Regions from separate parts of the Marinobacter sp. MMG032 genome, predicted to be linked through region 1. Evidence: predicted binding sites of a transcription regulator. Region 1 holds the regulator's gene; the other holds the start of a gene.
The links. Region 1 encodes FliA, which starts transcription of late flagellar genes. Its sites were predicted from a motif close to CTAAAGTTTNNNNNNNNNNNGCCGNTAA; they were not measured.

Region 1 (5,914 bases):
GGCGCGGCGTGACTTCCGCACGAGGACGGGCCGGCGTGGCGGGAGCGCGGGACGTGGGCGCCGACGGTTCGGGGCGGGCCGGCGCCGCAGGGCGGTTGCCCGGGCGGCTGCGGGCCACGTCCAGAATCCGCTCAATCAGGATTTTCTGGAGCTGGCTGTTGTCCCGGGCAATTTCTTCAAAGTTCTTGGGCAGGAAATCGACGGCACCCGCCTCGAGGGCATCGAGTGTGACGCGGGCGCCCTCATAGGTGAGAGAAGAAAACATGAGTACCGGTATCGGATGTTTGCGCATGATTTCGCGCACGGCGGAGATGCCATCCATCACCGGCATTTCGTAATCCATGGTGATCACATCGGGACGCAGCTTTTCGGCCAGCTCCACGCCTTCCCGGCCGTTGGTTGCAGCCCCAACCACCTTGATCTGGCCGGAGCTGGTCAGGATTTCCGTCAGCCGTTTGCGAAAAAACCCTGAATCGTCAACGACCAGGACAGAAACTGTCATCCACTTCTCCTACCCAATCCATCGTTCTTCAGCCTTCTATGGCCGCAGTCACCTGAAAGCCCGGCTTAGCCGTAGTGTTGCAACAGGCTTGGCACATCAATGATCAGCGCGATCCTGCCGTCGCCGGTAATGGTGGCGCCGGCCATTCCCGGCGTACCCTGGAGGGCTCGACCGAGGGGCTTGATCACCACCTCTTCCTGCCCCACCAACTGGTCGACCACAAAACCGACCTGTTTGGTCCCCATGGCTACGATGACCACATGGGCGTTCTCCGGCACTTCCTGGGAAGTACCATCACGCACCAGCCATCGTTTGATGTGAAACAGCGGGAACACCTTTTCCCGGACCACAATACACTCTCGTCCGTCGACGATATTGGTCTTGGTCAGGTCCAGATGGAAGATCTCGACCACATTCACCAACGGCAGCGCGAACGATTGGTCACCCAACATGATCATCAGTGTGGGCATGATGGCCAGGGTCAACGGAACCTTGATGACAATCCGGGAACCCTTACCCAGTTGCGATTCAATGCTCAACTGGCCATTGAGCTGGCCTATCTTGGTTTTGACCACATCCATGCCTACGCCACGACCGGAGACGTCCGAGATCTGCTCCTTCGTGGAAAAACCGGCTGCGAAAATCAGGTTAAAGCACTCGGAATCGGTCAGGCGATCCGCGGCATCCTGATCGTAAATCCCCTTCTCAACGGCCTTGCGACGGAGCACTTCCGGATCCATACCGGCGCCATCATCCTCGATGAACAGCAGGATATGATCCCCCTCCTGTTCGGCAGACAGGGTTACCGTACCCTGGCGAGGCTTACCTGCTTTCTCGCGCACTTCCGGGGCTTCGATCCCGTGATCGACCGAGTTTCGAACCAGGTGAACCAGCGGATCAGACAGCGCTTCGACCAGATTCTTGTCCAGGTCGGTGTCTTCACCGTGCATCACCAGGTTGACCTCTTTCTTGAGGTTCCGGGCCAGATCACGCACAACCCGGGGGAACCGGCCAAACACCTTCTTGATCGGCTGCATACGGGTCTGCATGACGGCAGACTGGAGGTCGGTGGTGACCACATCCAGGTTGGACACGGCTTTGTGCATGTGTTCGTCTTCGCTTTCCGCGCCCAGACGCTGCAAGCGGTTACGCACCAGCACCAGTTCACCCACCATGTTCATGATGTCGTCGAGACGCTTGGTGTCAACACGCACCGTTGTTTCAGCCGCGGGCGCGTGTTCGCGGGCGGGCATCGCAGGGGTGGCAGCGCCTTTGGTCTCCGGCTTCCCGGGCTTCGGTGCCTCTGCTTTTGGCTTGGCTGGCTCTTTCGGCGCTGGCGGCTCTTTCGCTGCTGAAGGCTCTTTTGGCGCTGAAGGCTCCTTCGCACCCGCGGGCTTTTTCGGAGTGGAGGACTCTCCGCCGGCAGTCGGGCTTCCACCCTTGCCATGGAGATCGTCCAGCAGTTTTTCAAATTCGTCGTCGGTGATCAGATCGTCGCTGCCACCGCCTTCTGCCTTGGCCGCCGGCTTTTCTTCTTTTCTGACAGCCTCGTCCTCGCCCGCAGGTGCGCCGGCAAACTGCCCTTTTCCGTGCAGCTGGTCGAGCAGCGCCTCGAACTCGTCGTCGGTTATCTCGTCATCTCCGGAACCCTCCCGGTCACCGGAAGACGCTCCGGAGTCTGAAGCCGGTGCCTGTTCTTCGCTCTTTTCGTCCTGCAAGGCATCCAGAAGCTGTTCGAATTCGTCGTCGGTGATGTCGCCGCCATCCTCCGACGGTTCATTCTCTTCGTGTTCCGGCTGAGGGTCGGCGACAGGCGCTCCCTCACCCTCTGGCAGAGCCAGGGCATCGAGGCGGGCAATCAGTTCGTCCGGAGCCGGTGTTGGTTCCTCGTGATTGCGAACCTCTTCAAACATGGCATTAACGTTATCCAGGGCCTCCAGAACCACGTCCATCAGTTCGGAGTCCACCTTACGCTTGTGGTTGCGCAGGGTATCGAAAACGTTCTCGGCGGAGTGGCAGCAATTCACCAGCGCTTCAAGCTGAAGGAAGCCCGCGCCGCCTTTAACGGTGTGAAAGCCACGGAAAATGGCGTTGAGCAGATCACTGTCGTCAGGATGTTGCTCAAGATCTACCAACTGCTCTGACAGCTTTTCGAGAATTTCACCGGCTTCTACCAGGAAGTCCTGCAAAATCTCTTCATCAGCATCAAACGCCATGCGTTACCCTCTTTGTTCAGAAACCGAGACTGGACAACAGGTCGTCAACGTCATCCTGTCCCGAAACTACATCTTCACGCTCATCGGCCTTGATCTGGGGCCCGACGCCCTTCTCTGCAGATTCTTCCTTCTCTTCAATCTGGTGCACGGTGCCGGTGAGCTGATCCACATGGCTGGCCATCACCACCAGGCTGAGCATCTGCTCCTCAACCTCTTTTACCAAGGCGGTGACCTTCTGGATAACCTGGCCCGTCAAATCCTGATAATCCTGAGCAAGCAGGATTTCCGAAAGATTGTTGTACATGGTGTCAGCGTCGCTGGCCGTACTGACAAAAAAGCGATCAATCCGGCCGTACAGTTCCCGGAACTCCGCCGGCTGCATCTCCCGACGACGCAGACGTTGCCATTCGTCCCGCAAGGAGGCCGCCTCTTCCCGAAACGCGTTGGCCACCGGCATGGTTTCCTCAACCAGGTCCATGGTGCGGTTGGCCGCTTCGCCGGTCATCTGCACAACGTATTCGAGGCGATCGGAGGCGTCTGTCATCTTCGACAGCGCTTCCTGCTGTTCCGCGTTCCGGGGGTCAATCTGGAAGTTCCGGATGGCTTCGTGCAGGCTCCGGGTCAATCGCCCTACCTCGCGGTACAGACTTTGATCCCTGACCTCGCTGAGTTCATTGATCAGGGTCATGGCTTTGGCATAATCACCGGCATCAACACTCTCTGCCAGCTCTGCTGCCTGCCGCTGGAGCTTTTCGGTCACCTCCGGCTCAAGGCCCCGATGGTTCTTTTTGCTATCGCTCATGAGAGCCATCCGACCTCTGGTTACTGGATTCTTTCAAAGATTTTCTCAATCTTTTCCTTGAGCACAGCGGCAGTGAACGGTTTGACAACGTAGCCGTTCACGCCCGCCTGAGCCGCGGCAACAATCTGGTCGCGCTTCGCCTCAGCCGTTACCATCAATACCGGCAGGGTTTTCAGATTCTCGTCAGCCCGGACAGCCTTCAGAAGATCGAACCCGGACATGCCCGGCATGTTCCAGTCGGTGACCAGAAAGTCGTATTTGCCGCTCTTCAGCATCGGCAAGGCTGTGTTGCCATCGTCTGCTTCATCGGTGTTGGTGAAGCCCAGATCACGCAGCAGGTTTTTGATGATCCGTCGCATTGTGGAGAAATCATCCACAATGAGGATTTTCATGTTTTTGTCCAATGGGACCTCCAGTTAGTAACACCCGGAATTCGTTTGACCTTCGCGTTCAAAGTCTAGCAGGCCGCTGTTTAAACCGCTTATTGTCAGACCTTTGCTTCCGTTGTAAAGCATCGGTTACCAAAAACTACAGACTGCCCCTTCGCAGACACAGACTGAACGCAATCAGCTGTCCGGTTCCTGGCGCCAATCCGACAATCGCCCCCGAAGGCGCAAGGCAGCCTGGCTGTGAATCTGGCTGACCCTGCTCTCGCTGACGCCCAGCACGGCGCCTATTTCCTTGAGGTTCAGCTCTTCCTGGTAATAAAGGCTCAGAACCAGTTTTTCCCGCTCCGGCAGGTCTTCAATGGCCTCAGCCAGGCTTCGCCGGAAGGCATCGGAGGACAACCCCTCCAGAGGGTTATCCTGCGTCTCTGTCTGTTCTATCGGCAGCTCTCCGGATTCATTGAGCTCATCGAGGCTAAAAAGTCGGCCACTGTTGGAATCGGAAAGATAGGAATGATACTCCGCAAGCTCCATGCCCAGCTCCTCGGCCACTTCCTGATCCTGGGCTTCCCGGCCAAGCCGGTCTTCCACAGCCTTGATGGCCTGGGAAATGCGACGGGCGTTTCGATGCACGGAGCGGGGAACCCAGTCGCCCTTGCGGATTTCATCGACCATCGCCCCACGAATCCGGATACCGGCGTAGGTCTCGAAGGTGGCTCCTTTGGTGGAACTGTATCGCTGGGCAGCCTCAAGCAGGCCAATCATGCCGGCCTGCATAAGATCTTCAAGCTGAACGGAAGCCGGCAGGCGGGCCATCAAATGGAGGGCAATTTTCTTGACCAGCGGCGCGTGTTGCTCAACAAGCTGAGATGCCTTCTGCGCACCCGACTGGTTATAGATTCCGAGGTTTTTCGCCAATGTCATGTATCCGGTTTCTTGTTTGACTGGATCCGATTCAGACTTCGACGAGCCGCTCCACAAAGAATTCCAGATGTCCACGGGGTGAGGACGGCAACGGCCAGCTGTCTACCTTGTCGGCCAGAGACTTGATGGCCAGGGAGGCTTTCGCTCTGGGATAGGCATCCAGCACTGCCCTCTGTCTCTGGACTGCTTTCTTCACTGCCTCATCGTAGGGGACTATACCGACATATTGTAGTGCCACATCGAGGAAGCGCTCGGTGACCCGAGTCAGTTTTTCGAACAGATGCCGGCCTTCCTGCTCATTCCGCACCTGGTTGGCAAGAATGCGGAAACGATTGGTTCCATAATCCCGGTTCATCAGCTTGATCAGGGCGTAGGCATCGGTGATGGAAGTGGGTTCGTCACACACCACCAACAGTAACTCCTGGGACGCCCTGAGAAAGCTGACCACCGATTCGGAGATACCGGCGGCGGTGTCGACGATCAGGACATCGATCTGATCCCCCAGCTCGCTGAACGCATTAATGAGCCCGGCATGCTCCATGGGACTGAGCTGGGTCATCCGCTGGGTACCTGACGAGGCAGGAACGATCTTTATGCCGCCGGGACCATTTACCAGAACGTCCTTGAGGTCACAGTCGCCTGCCAGAACATCCTGAAGGTTACGGTTGGCGGTGATGCCCAGCAATACGTCGATGTTGGCGAGCCCAAGATCGGCGTCGAGCAGCACCACTCTCCGGCCTTTCTGCGCCAGGGCAATTCCGAGGTTGACCGACACGTTACTCTTGCCGACTCCACCTTTACCGCCGGAAACTGCAATCACCTGTACCGGATGTGCTCTGCTCATACTGTTTTTTGTCTCTCGCCACGTTTCGCCGGTGCGTTTCCGACGCCTGCTGTCAATCTGTCCGGTCTCAGGCGTGCTCTTTCAGGCCCTCTGCGACCGCCTGCTGTTGCTGGAGCGTTTTAAGCCGATCCACGGCCAGTCGCACCAGCGGAACAGCTTCTGCGTGGTGCAGATCTTCAGGAATCTTCTGCCCGTCTGTGTAGTAGGCTACCGGCAGACCGGTTTCCATGACAAAGCCGA
Region 2 (5,914 bases), 1.9 Mb from region 1:
CACATCCAGCAGAAGATCGGCATTCCTGATGGCATCGTCCGCCTGATCCAGGGGCACTTCCTGGATTTCTTTCCTGGCGGCTTCTACAAGGTCATGGGCAGTTTTCATGGCTGAGCTCCTCAAACTTATGGAATAAGGTTATTCCAGAGGATAAGTGATTGGGCCGCAGTGAGTCACCCGCAGATATACGAAGGAGGTCCGATGAAGCAACCCATTACAGGCTATCACAAGGACGAAGAAGACCACTGGGTGGCCCAGTTAGCGTGTGGGCATAATCAGCATGTGCGCCACACGCCGCCCTGGGTGAATCGCCCATGGGTGACTACGGAAGACGGACGGGCATCCATGCTCGGGTTTGAGCTTGAGTGCCGCAAATGCGAAGAGGGGGCGCCGCCTGATTAGAGGCCAGCCTTCCACCATTAGGCCGCCCTGTTGTCGCCAATGGCACAGGCGTATTTCCGTTCATACCGCTTATCTGCCCATCTCCCGTAGATACGCGAGGCAATCTGGAAAATGCCGGGCCACAGCAGGGGCTTGAACAGAAAGCCATAGGGCGTGTGGGACCAGGCCCGAACGTTTGCAGGCAAGCCGATGACCCATTCCCCGGTCCAGGTCATCAGGTGCAGGCGTCGCAGCAGAGCTTCATGGCTCGGCAAATTGCCGCTGCCATCACGCTGTTCGTGGATGTCTGCGAAGATGAGATTGCCACGCTGCAGTTTGCGCAAGGTGCGAATCTCCTTGGCACATAGTGGGCATTGTCCGTCGTAAAACAGGGTGTCATAACGGGGCTCCATCAAGTCCTCCAAGGGTCAGAATCTGTTTCCGGGCGTCCACTTTGCGCTCTTCGAGGGTTTCCAGAATCCCGTCGAGGGCGGCGGGTAAGACCTCCGGGGCCGCCTTGCGGAACTGGTCAAGCAGTTCGATCTGAACATGTAGATCCTGGAAGCGGCCATACAGCTTTTGGCGTGCTTTCATCGTTTTCAGCTCGGACTTCCAGGTTTTCGAGTCCAGCTCCATCAGGTAACGGATTCGCTTGAGTTGCTTGCGAAGCCGATGAATATCCTCATCCGGGGAGGTATGCATCAGCTCAGCGGTCAATTTGTTGAATCCTTTTATACGGCTCTCCACCGCCTTTCGGATGTCTTTTGCCCTCAGAGTCTCCGCCAACTTCTGGAACTTTCGGGACTCAATGAGGTTCAGCCAGTGCTCCATGCTGTCGTGATAGCGCTTGCTCTGCAGGCGCTTGACCAGTTTTTTGTGGCGGTTGGCGGTTTCCTGTTCGAACCAGATCTGCAGGGCTGCCCGGATTTCCGAATTGTCGCCACACAATTCAGGCAAGTCCTGGAGAAAAACATGCAGATCGCGTAACGGTCCCGTCGCACGGGCATGACGTTTCAGGGTTTTAACCGCTTTTGCCAGCGTCTTGTCACCGGTCACTTCCTGCACCGATTCGGCAATGGCCCGGCTGCGCCGAATCGCAATCCGGTATTGGTGCAGGAATTCGTCGTCCAGGCCCAGGATAACACCACGCTCCAGTTGCCTTAGCCGATCATGTTGGTGGTGAAGGGCCTTGGGGATGTCCCTTGCCGGGTCGTCTCCCTCGGTTCTGGCTTTCTTTTTAAGTTTCCGTTCGAAGTGGGCATAGCTGTAATCCTGTGGCGTCATCAGAGCCACCAGCTTGCCCTTGCCCCGGTCTAGCTGGTGCCAATGTTTGATCGGGAGGCGGATGTGAATGAAGCTGGCGGTAGGTAGCTGTTCGGGAGGATGTTTCAGCAGCCACTGGGCCAGTTCCAGCAAGGCAGGATTGTGACCTACAAGCGTGATTCCGGAATCAGCGTCGCGATGTTCCAGCCAGGCGAGCAGACGCCGGTAGTCAAAGGTGTACAGCTCGGCAAGATGCTGGCAGCGCTCGCGAGCAGCCATCTCAGGCACTGCCCCCTCAAGTGTGGCGATGGCGCGGGTGGCATCACTGGTGAAGATCTCGCCCTGGAACGCGCCCGCTGCTTCCAGAGCCTTGCCCAGAGGTACCAGTTGACTCTCGCCCCGGGCGTTCAGTGGCCGCTCCCGGTCACAGAGCGTTTCATCGGCCCAGCTGGATTTGGCATGGCGTACCAGAAACAGGTGCTTCATTGGCCTACCTTCGTAGTGGTCCTTTAGTCTGACGCTTGCTCAAGACATTTACGTTACTGCCGTTACTCTACTTGTCTGAAAACATTGGCGGAAGGTCCGTTTATCCGTAGCGCTGAACACGCGCAGAGAGAGTCAGTGAAATCTCTTTTAACAAACTGGAACAGATCACCTGAGTTGGTCTGTGGATAATCCGCATCAATAGCAAGTTCCCGGGAGTTTGAAAGCATGAATGTTCTGAGCCGGTTAAAAATCCGAAGCCGCTTACTTATCGCCGTACTGATGCCTGTACTGATAACGGCGGCAACCCTCGCTTGGATCACCGCCAATCAGATTCAGGCGAACGGAGAAGCCGAACTCAAACGCCTGGAGACCAGTCTTCTCGAAGCACGCAAGACCGGGCTGCAGAACCTGATTGATGCTGCTGAGGCAGTGGTGTTGGAGGCCAAGAACGACCCCTCAATGACAGAAGCAGAGGCGAAGGAGGCGGCTGCCGCGCGTCTGCGTTCTATCCGTTTTGACGAAACCAATTACGTATTCGCCTACACCCGGGATGTTTTCAACCTGGCGTATGCTCCAGATCCTTCGAAAGAAGGCCCCACGTCAAACCCGGTTGTCAGGAAACTGGTTGGCAATCTTTTCGACGCGGCCCGCGGTGAGGGCTTCTATGGCTATGACTGGATGAACCCGGCCTCTGGCAATGAAGAACCCAAGATGTCCTACTCCACGATCATCCCGGACTGGGACTGGATGATCGGTGCTGGCGTCTACATTACCGACATTGATCGGCAGGTAGCAGCAGCTCGCGAAAAAATTGAAGCCGGTATGGCCGAAACCCTGGGCTTTATCCTGCTGGTGACAGTGCTGGTGGTTGTGATTGCCCTGGTAATCGGCATCTTCGTGGGTCGTAGCGTGACCCGGCCACTGAAGAGCGTGAGCAACATGATGCAGGAAATCGCCGACGGTGAGGGTGACCTGCGCCAGCGACTGCCAGACGAGGGCAATGACGAACTGGCCGAGCTGGGCCGGCGTTTTAACGCCTTCGTGGTCAAGATCCAGGACACCATGCGTGAGGTGGGCGCGACAACAGACCAGGTGGCTTCTGCAGCGGAAGAACTGAGCCGGGTTGCAAACGAGACCCGGGCTTCGGTTCAGGAGCAGGGGTCCGAGACGGATCAGATTGCCTCAGCCATCAACGAAATGGCCGCCACCATCCAGCAGATTTCCGGTAATGCCAATGAAGTTGAAAGTTCGGCCTCAGACGCCGATCGCATGGCCCGGGAAGGTGGCGAAACCATCAGCAGTGCTCAGGGCGCCGTGAACAAACTGTCCGAAGAGATTGAAGATACCGCCCGAAGCATCAATGCCCTGGCGGAAAAGTCCGATGAGATCCAGCAGGTGCTGGATGTCATTCATGCTGTGACTGAGCAGACCAATCTGCTGGCCCTTAATGCCGCCATCGAGGCTGCACGGGCTGGTGAGCATGGGCGTGGTTTCTCAGTGGTTGCGGATGAGGTTCGCCAGCTGGCGAAACGCAGCGCCGAGTCTGCTGATCAGATTCGCACCATGATTGACGGCTTTGTTACCGAATCCAAGGCATCGGTTGAGCGGATGAACAAATCACGCAACCGCTCGACGGAAACCGTCGAAAGAATCAATCATGCAACCAGCGCGTTGCGAACCATCGAAACGTCGGTCGGCAAGATTCATGACCAGGTGACTCAGATCGCCACGGCGTCAGAGCAGCAGAGCCAGGTTGCCGAAGAAATCAACCAGAACGTGGTCCGCATTGTCGATGCTGCCCAGCGCAGTGATACCGGCGTAAACCAGACCAACGAAGCCAGCCACGAACTGGCGCGCCTGGGTGAGAGCCTTCGGGAGCTGGTCGGTCAGTTCAAGGTTTGAGCCGGATTCATGGTGTTCTGCCGATTGGCGGAACACCATGAGGAAGCTATGATGGTTGCGCGAAAGAAATACCTGTTTTCATACCAACAATAATGGAAGCCAACACAATGACAATCCGGAAAACACTGTTTGCGGCCGTGGCCGCTGCGGCTACCGTGTTCAGCGTGTCCTCGGTGGCCGAGGAAAACTATACCTTGCGCCTTGCGCAAACCTGGGGGCCCAACTCTCCGGTACTGGGAGAGACGGTTCAGCACATGGCCGACATGGCAGAAAGCATGTCGGATGGCCGGTTGCAGATTCGTATAGATCCGTCCAACAAGCACAAGGCGCCGTTCGGGATTTTTGATCTGGTGCGTAACGGCCAGTACGACATGGGGCACACTGCGTCCTACTACTACAAGGGCACCATCCCGAACGCCATGTACTTCACCACCATCCCGTTCGGACTGATTGCGCCTGAAATGTACGCCTGGTTCTACCATGGCGAAGGCATGGAACTGATGCAGAAGGTCTACGAGCCGTACGGCATGCTGTCTTTCCCGGGCGGTAATACCGGTAACCAGATGGGTGGCTGGTTCCGCGAGGAAATCAACTCGCTGGAAGACCTGCAGGGTCTGAAGATGCGCACCCCCGGTTTTGCCGGCGAAGTCATGTCCGAGCTGGGGGTTGCCGTGACCAACCTGCCGCCGGGTGAGCTCTATACCGCACTTGAGCGTGGCACCGTGGATGCCGTTGAATGGGTCGGTCCCGCCCTGGATTTCCAGATGGGCTTCCATCAGATCGCCAAGTACTACTATTCGGGCTGGCAGGAGCCGGGCGCGGAAGTCCAGTTCCTGATCAACAAGAAGACCTGGGAAGAGCTGCCAAAGGATCTTCAGGAAATCCTGCGTGTGGCCATGCGCACCGCCGCCTATGACATGTACATCCAGAGCACCCACCAGAGTGGCGTGGCCTGGGATCGGATGAAGGAAGACTACCCGGATGTGACCCACAAGGTGTTCCCGCCGGAAGTCATTGATGCCCTGCGTAGCACCACCAACCGGCTGCTGGCCGAGGCCGCTGAGAACGATCCGCTGGCGAAGGAAATCATCGAGTCCCAGCGCGACTACCTTAAGCAGGTTCGTCAGTGGACCAACATTTCGGACAAGGCCTACCTGAACAGTGTGGCTGAGGACTGAAGCCTGACAATACCTGAGAGCCAGCCAAAGGCTTGAGGGCTTTGTCAGTCAAAGGGGCGCCGGGGCTGTAATACCCCAGCGCCCCTTTTTGTTTGCGTCGGTTTCTGGAAAAATAGGCCGCTCATTCTTTGGGCAGCGCCGATGAAACAGACACTGCTATCCCTGAGCAATCTTTCCAAGCAATTCGGTGGCAAAACGGTGCTCGACGGTCTGGATCTTGAGATCTACGACGGCGAGTTCATTACCCTGCTGGGCCCTTCCGGGTGCGGAAAAACCACCCTGCTGCGGCTGATGGCCGGTTTCGAACATCCCGATGAGGGCAGCATCACCCTGGCGGGACAAGATCTCACCCACACTGCCCCGGAAAAACGTCCGCTCAATACCGTATTCCAGCATTACGCGTTGTTTCCCCACATGTCGGTGTTCGACAACGTGGCCTATGGTCTGAAGATGGAAAAGCGCCCGAAGGACGAGATTCGCCAGCGAGTCGATGAAGCGCTGGCCATGGTCCAGTTGCAGGATTTTGCCCGCCGCAAGCCGCATCAGTTGTCCGGCGGCCAGCAGCAGCGGGTGGCCATCGCCCGGGCAGTGGTCAAGCGGCCGAGGCTGCTACTGCTCGATGAACCGCTCTCGGCCCTGGATTACAAGCTTCGCCGTACCATGCAGGTGGAACTGAAGCGTCTGCAACGAGAACTGGGCATCAC

Region 2: a site for FliA is predicted at 2,169-2,196, ahead of ABNF92_RS09210 (methyl-accepting chemotaxis protein). Genes of this name have one in related genera too.

Annotation. Positions count from the first base shown of each region.
Region 1 is NZ_CP157802.1:3,869,144-3,875,057, reverse strand. Features, by position in the region: gene ABNF92_RS17810 (chemotaxis response regulator protein-glutamate methylesterase) at 1-502, opposite strand, end outside; gene ABNF92_RS17805 (chemotaxis protein CheA) at 568-2,718, opposite strand; gene ABNF92_RS17800 (protein phosphatase CheZ) at 2,735-3,520, opposite strand; gene cheY (chemotaxis response regulator CheY) at 3,541-3,924, opposite strand; gene ABNF92_RS17790 (RNA polymerase sigma factor FliA) at 4,087-4,830, opposite strand; gene ABNF92_RS17785 (MinD/ParA family protein) at 4,862-5,674, opposite strand; gene flhF (flagellar biosynthesis protein FlhF) at 5,742-5,914, opposite strand, start outside.
Region 2 is NZ_CP157802.1:1,979,461-1,985,374, reverse strand. Features, by position in the region: gene ABNF92_RS09230 (rhodanese-like domain-containing protein) at 1-108, opposite strand, end outside; gene ABNF92_RS09225 (DUF3565 domain-containing protein) at 202-402, shown strand; gene ABNF92_RS09220 (DUF393 domain-containing protein) at 420-794, opposite strand; gene ABNF92_RS09215 (CHAD domain-containing protein) at 778-2,130, opposite strand; gene ABNF92_RS09210 (methyl-accepting chemotaxis protein) at 2,356-4,032, shown strand; gene ABNF92_RS09205 (TRAP transporter substrate-binding protein) at 4,140-5,210, shown strand; gene potA (spermidine/putrescine ABC transporter ATP-binding protein PotA) at 5,352-5,914, shown strand, end outside.